Regions from separate parts of the Marinobacter sp. es.048 genome, predicted to be linked through region 2. Evidence: predicted binding sites of a transcription regulator. Region 2 holds the regulator's gene; each other region holds the start of a gene.

Evidence for each region. Region 2 encodes LexA, which represses DNA repair genes until DNA is damaged. Its sites were predicted from a motif close to CTGTNTNNNNANACAG; they were not measured.
Region 1: a site for LexA is predicted at 728-743, ahead of imuA (translesion DNA synthesis-associated protein ImuA). Genes of this name have one in related genera too.
Region 3: a site for LexA is predicted at 1,126-1,141, ahead of recN (DNA repair protein RecN). Genes of this name have one in related genera too.

Annotation. Positions count from the first base shown of each region.
Region 1 covers NZ_FYFA01000002.1:609,860-612,128, forward strand. Annotated here, with positions in the region: gene CFT65_RS13855 (YrhK family protein) at 1-224, opposite strand, end outside; gene CFT65_RS13860 (4a-hydroxytetrahydrobiopterin dehydratase) at 287-634, opposite strand; gene imuA (translesion DNA synthesis-associated protein ImuA) at 763-1,452, shown strand; gene CFT65_RS13870 (Y-family DNA polymerase) at 1,462-2,269, shown strand, end outside.
Region 2 covers NZ_FYFA01000001.1:1,971,409-1,973,677, forward strand. Annotated here, with positions in the region: gene CFT65_RS09110 (amidoligase family protein) at 1-715, opposite strand, end outside; gene lexA (transcriptional repressor LexA) at 926-1,537, shown strand; gene CFT65_RS09120 (cell division inhibitor SulA) at 1,580-2,071, shown strand; gene CFT65_RS09125 (hypothetical protein) at 2,076-2,269, opposite strand, start outside.
Region 3 covers NZ_FYFA01000001.1:1,171,815-1,174,083, forward strand. Annotated here, with positions in the region: gene recN (DNA repair protein RecN) at 1-1,067, opposite strand, end outside; gene grpE (nucleotide exchange factor GrpE) at 1,323-1,922, shown strand; gene dnaK (molecular chaperone DnaK) at 2,015-2,269, shown strand, end outside.

The sequences.
Region 1 (2,269 bases), on a different contig from region 2:
AGCCGGATGGTGGGGCGGATCAGGAACTGGAAGCTGCCAATGATAAACAGCCAGATGGCCGCTTTCTCGTATTCCGGGAACAGGAACAGGATGCTGCCCACTAGAAACCAGGTGGCGATGAAAAAGTCGTTGATGATGCTTACCACCTCGTAGCGGCGCCGGATGATGAGCTCTTCCTTGCCGAGTTTCAGGGTCAGGGGGTTATCGGTGCGGTTTTCAACCATTCGTCTGGTGATCTCCGGTCCGGAAGGAGCGCGGCGGAAACCGGGTTCCGCCGCGATTGGGATTATTGCATGTCGTTAAAAGCAGCGTCGGTTCTCGCTGCCAGGATAAAGTCGTTCTTGTGCAGGCCGCCGATTTCGTGGCTCCACCAGCTCACTGCAACCTTGCCGTACTCCAGAACAACCACCGGGTGGTGGTCTTCTTCTTCGGCAAGTTCGCCAATCTTGTTGGTGAGCTCCAGGGCCTTCACAAAGTTTTTAAGTTTGTAGACCTTATGAAGCTGTTCTTCCCCGTCAATTTCCAGAATTTCCCAGTCCGGAACATCTTTATGCAGCTTCTGCTTTTCTTCCTCAGTCGCCTTGGGTGCGTTCGGGCTGCAGGCTTCACAGCTATGTGCTTTCAGGTCACTCATTTCAACCTCCATGGTTGATGATTGTACTACAAGCGTGGGTCGTGCCCTTCGCTTTATCAACCCTTCTCTTGAAATCCGGTCGCTTTCCGAATACTGTATATTTAAACAGTATTTCGAGAGTTTTCATCATGAGCGAGCTTCTGAACACGCTGATGCAGGATGCCCGTGTCTGGCAGGGGCACCGCCACACCCAGACCACACAGCCTGCAGAATCAACCGGTTACCAGGTACTGGATAACCAGCTCGGTGGCCTTGGCTGGCCCCGGGGTGCCCTGAGCGAGTGCCTGCTGGATGCACCGGGTATTGGTGAGCTGCATTTGCTTCTGCCGCTTATGCAACGGGTGTGCGAAGAGGGCAAAAGCGTGTTCTGGCTAAACCCGCCGCACACGCCCTACGCCCCTGCCCTGGCCCGGGAAGACGTCAATCTGGACCAGGTGGTGCTGATCCATACCGAAGATGAGGGCGACTTTCTGTGGACTCTTGAGAACTGCCTGCGTTCACCGGTAACGGGTCTGGTAATGGCCTGGCCTGGAAAGCTGGCCTCACGGGAAGTCCGTCGCCTGCAACTGGCTGCCGAAGCCGGGAGCAATGTTTGCGTGCTGTTCCGGGAACGCCGTTACGCCGAGCAGAATTCTCCGGCTGCCTTGCGGCTGGAGCTGGAACCGGGGGAGCAGCAGGATCTCAAGGTAAATGTGCTCAAGCGCCGGGGTAGCTGGCCCGGGCAGCGCTGTTCACTGGTCATGGCCCAGCGGGCCGATCTCTCATTCCGTGAAACCACCCGGGTTATCCGGGGCCCATGGTCGGACTCAACAAGGTAATAACGCTCCATGCTCTGGCTGTATCTGCATTTCCCGCACCTGGTGCTGGACCATATTCGGCGCACCCGTGAAGATCAGGGCGCCCTGGTGGTGGTTGAAGGCTCTGGCCAGAAGGTAATCCAGGCCTGCCCCGAAGCCAGGAGCCAGGGTATTCGTAGCGGCATGCGCCTGAAAACCGCCATCAGCCTGGCTCCGGATCTGGGCATGGTGCGAGCCGATGAAACTCAGGAGGCCAGGATTCTGGAAGATCAGGCCCGCTGGCTGTACCGCTATGCTGCCCATATTGTGCTGGTGCCGCCCGATGGCCTGCTGGCCGAAATTGGCAGCCTTCAAAAATTGTATGGTGGGCTGCCAGCCGTTTGGCAAACCGTGGAACAGGGGCTGAATGAGCGCCAGCTGAATGCCTGGATCGGTATTGGCTATACCCCTCTGGCGGCCCGGCTGATTGCCCGCGCCGGCAAGGGGGAATGCACGGCAGACAAGGGCCACATTCTTCGAAGCCTGAGCCAGATGCCCCTGCTGGCAGCGGAATTCAACGAGAAGGCGTGCACCCGCTTGCAGCGTCTGGGGCTGAACACATTGGGGGAGGTGTTTGATTTACCCCCCGGTGAACTGGCGCGGCGCCTGTCTCCGGAGTTGCTGGCCTACATCCAGAAAATCCAGGGCACCCGGCCGGATCCCCGCACGCCCTGGCAGCCGCCCCACTCGTTCCGGCAACAGGCGGATTTTGTGCAGGAAATAGAACACACCCAGGGGCTGCTGTTTCCGCTCCAGCGTATGCTCATCGAGCTGGAGGAGGATCTTTGCTGGCGCCAGC
Region 2 (2,269 bases):
CAAACAGCGGAAGCAGGTCAAGCGCACGGTTGCGGGTGGGATTGAACTCCAGGTAATCCTCCATGAGCTCCCCGAGATTTGGTTGGTAGTTGTCTTCCATCAGAAGCTCGGTGTAGCGACCGTGCCAGGGTTCGATATAGGTGGTGAATTTTCGGCTGACATCCAGTTGATGCCGGTGCTTGAGCCAGTCATAAAGAGCTGCGAATGCCTGAAAGTACCGTACCAGTGTCGCCGGGCTGAGGTCAGGCAGTTCGGGGTTCAGCTGCAGGCCAAACGCAAAATAGATGGCGTCTCGGCTTCCGAGTGCCCCGGCGCTCCTGAGCTTCTCTACGAGGGTTTCAATCACGTCGACGCTGGAAAATTTCAGGGGCGGGCTTATGATCTCGAGGGGCACCACGCGCTCGGCGGCAGCGTCGATCACATCCATCGCCTGTCCACCCAGTTCACGGATGGATTCGGGGAGACGCTCATCCGCCAGATCGAGATCCTTGATCGGATCGGAATCAAGCTCCACCGTGAAGTCACCCAGGGCCGTCTGCAGTGTGGTCACATACCGTGATTTGAGTTCTGGAGTGCCCTCAAGCATCTTCGCTGCCAATGTAACCAGCTCGTCGTAACCCAGACCAGACAGTTCGATCTCGACGCCAACGCGGCGTTCCTTCCCTTCGTTCGTCTCTAGGATGTCAGGCATCCTGCAGGCACTGACTTGGGTCATGGTGCTCCCTGGTTCGTGAGAAATCGTGCCCTAACCATATCACACCGTTGTTGATCCTCATTATTAAGCGGATGCAAGAAAATCGGGGACCTGGCTTTACACTGGATAAAACACTGTATATAGTCAGTTTACTGTATAAAAAAACAGGGCTCCCGGAGCGGTCTTTCCGGAAACGAAATTCTGACCCCGGCCCCGAGATAGCGGAGTAGCTTGATGAAGCTGACGGCAAGGCAGTCACAGGTACTGGATATCATACGCCGATACGTCGATGAGACCGGTTATCCGCCAACTCGCGCTGAAATCGCAGCGGAGCTGGGTTTCCGTTCGGCCAACGCTGCGGAGGAACATCTTCGGGCTCTGGCAAGGAAGGGTGCCATTGAAATGGTGCCGGGAGCCAGCCGCGGTATCCGTTTGCCTGAGGCGGAAGAGGACCTGGGGTTACCGGTTATTGGCCAGGTCGCTGCCGGTAGTCCGATCCTCGCTCAGGAGCACATTGAGGACCACTGCACCCTGCAGCCGGAATTCTTTTCGCCGTCGGCAGATTATCTGCTGCGGGTCCGGGGCATGAGCATGAAGGATATCGGCATTCTCGATGGCGATTTGCTGGCAGTGCACAGCACCCAGGATGTTCACAATGGCCAGGTGGTCGTTGCCCGGGTCGGCGATGAGGTCACGGTAAAACGTTTCCGAAAGGAAGGGTCGAAAGTCTACCTGATTGCCGAGAACGAAGAATTTGCACCCATTGAAGTGGACCTGACCGAACAGGAACTGTTCATCGAGGGTCTGGGTGTTGGTGTTATCCGCCGCTCTGATCTGCACTGATCAGTCCGGATAGCCTCAGATAGCTTGAATAACGGGTGAATTATGGAACAAATGAGCTTTAATCAGAATCTGGCCTACAATCCCAATGCTCTGTCCTGTTCAGTGCCGGCAACCGCCGCCCGCGAGCGACGTTCCGTCATTCGCGCCCGACGTTCCCCGGAAACCAACGAGGCCAAGGTCTCTGGCAATGTAACAGAAATCATTCTGCCGGAAGGCCAGGTAGAAAACTTCCAGCTGCTGTTGCCCATGCTGACCCAACTGAACCAGGAAAAGCGTTGGCTGGCCTGGATTGATCCGCCTCAGGCATTGGTTAGCAAGTGGCAGAAAATGCACGGGATCGTGGCTGGCGAGTTGTTGGTGCTTCGCTCAACGCCCGACTACCCTGCCCAGGAGCTGGCCGAGCGGGCCCTCAGTGCGGGCACGTGTCATGCGGTGGTTATGTGGACCCGTAAACTGGGCCGCGCTGCCTTCGAATCTCTGCAAAAAGCCTCTGCCGAGGGAGACAGCCACGGCGTTGTTCTCAGGCAGCGTTAATCGATCAATGAAGAGTGTAGGAGGGCTGGGCGTCTGAGGCGTCCAGTTCGTCATCTTCCCAGTCGATATCGTGGGCAACATTGCCGACGGCCTCAATGCCAGCTGCAATCATTGCTTTGGCAACCGACATGTCCCGGTCTTCCATCATTTCCCGGGCTTCTTCCGAAAAAGAGATTTTTACCAGTGGCGCACTGTCAT
Region 3 (2,269 bases), 800 kb from region 2:
AAGCGTCCACGATGGCTTATAAGTTCTGCTTCCAGTTGTTCCAGGCTGCCTTCGCCGCCGTCCAGTTCGGCCAGCTCGGCGCTCAGGCGCTGATGCAACTCCGGTAATTCCTCAGGGGTGATCCTGTGTTTGCGGGCCATCTGGTAAATGGCGCTCAGCCGTTCTTCCACTTCCGCCAGGCGAGCCGGATCCGCCTCATAGTCTTCAACAAAGTGGCGCAGGTTGTCGCCGGCCTCGCTGATTTGGATCTGGGCTTCATTCAGCATTTGTATGGTGTCTGCCAGTGTGGGCACATCCACCGGGAGCTGTTCCAATTGTTGCAACGCCTGGCGCACCAGGTCGGCGGCGCTGGTTTCATCTTCCGTGCACAGCAGGGCGGCCTGATGGCTGTTGTGCAGAACCGTGTCGGCCTGGCTCAGCTGGGCCTGCTCCTGTTCCAGTTGCGCCTGCTCGCCGTCTTCCAGTGCCAGACGGTCCAGTTCTTCCACTTGATAGCGCAACAGCTGCAGCTTGGCCTCTGCTTCATCGGCATTCTGCTGGCGCTCGGTCAGCCGCTGGCGGATCTGGTTCCAGGTTTTCCAGGCTTCCCGGGTGTCAGTGGTCAGGGTCTCAACGCCGGCGAACTCGTCCACCAGCTTGCGGTGGGTTTCCTTGCGCAACAGGGACTGATGCTGGTGCTGGCTGTGAATGTCCATCAACACGCCGCCGAGTTCCTTCAGATGATTCAGCGGGCAGGGCTGGCCATTGATGTAGGCGCGGGAGCGGCCATCCTTGCTGATGGCCCGGCGCAGAATGCAGTCATTTTCGTCATCCAACTCATGCTCTGCCAGCCAGTTGCTGGCCTCCGGAATGTCGGATACGTCAAAGGTGGCTGTGATATCGGCACGCTTGGCGCCATGGCGGACGGCGCCGGCATCGGCGCGACCGCCCATGGCCAGGCCCAGAGCGTCCAGCACAATGGATTTACCGGCGCCGGTCTCGCCGGTCAGTGCAGTCATGCCCTTGCTGAACTGGAGTTCCACCCGTTCGGCGATGGCGTAATTGGAAACCGTAAGTTGAGTCAGCATGCAGATAACCTCCGCGTTGTTCCTGAGACCGGCAAAATACTGTGAATGCATACAGTGACTGTGAATATATACAGGGTTTTTGTCGTTTGCAAACCTGCATAAGGGATTTTCTTCAGGATTGCAGGCATTGGCGGTTGAAACCTGAAGAGCGGGCCCCATATCCGTTCGCAACTACATTTTCCGGCTCGCCGGGGCCGGAGCCCATGTTTAACCGGCCACTGACAGCGGGCCGCTTTAGATCAAGCAGGAGTAGCCATGAGCACTGACGAGAACCGGAACGAGCACGAGGAACTGAACGAAGCCCTCGAGGCTGCGAAAGAGGAAGCACAGTCTGCTGAAGGAGAGGCTGGCGAGAGCGAAACCTCCGAAGTGGAAGCGCTCCAGGCTCAGGTTCAGGAATTCCAGGAGCAGATGTTGCGCTCCCAGGCGGAGATGCAGAATGTGCGCCGTCGGGCGGAGATCGACGTGGAGAAGGCTCACAAGTTTGCCCTGGAAAAGTTCGTCAAGGAGCTGCTGCCGGTAGCTGACAGCCTTGAGAAGGCGGTCGAGAGCACCGAAGGTCACGATGAGTCCGGCGAACTGGTGGCCTCAATTCGCGAAGGCGTGGAAATGACCCTGAGCCTTTTCATGTCCAGCCTGAAGAAATTCAACGTTGAGCAGATCAACCCGGTGGGCGAACCGTTCGATCCCCAGCATCACGAGGCCATGTCCATGGTGCCTGCGCCGGATGCTGAGCCGAACAGCGTGGTAGCCGTGGTGCAGAAGGGGTATCTGTTGAATGGTCGTGTTGTGCGGCCGGCCATGGTGGTGGTCGCCAAAGCGGAAGATGCACCAAAAATTGATGAGCAGGCTTGAAAAGCCGATTAAAGCGCCAATATAGCCAGTAAATAGCGAAAGCGGAGGCAATTGCCCTCCGGGAAAGCATTCAGAAGAATTGGAGTGATTCAATGAGCAAGATTATCGGTATCGACCTGGGAACCACCAACTCTTGTGTAGCCATTATGGATGGCGACAAGGTGAAGGTAATTGAAAACGCAGAGGGTGATCGCACCACCCCGTCGATCATCGCCTATACAGACGATGGTGAGACGCTGGTTGGCCAGTCAGCCAAGCGTCAGGCAGTAACCAATCCGGATAACACCCTTTATGCCATCAAGCGTCTGATCGGTCGTCGTTTCGAAGACGATGTGGTTCAGAAAGAC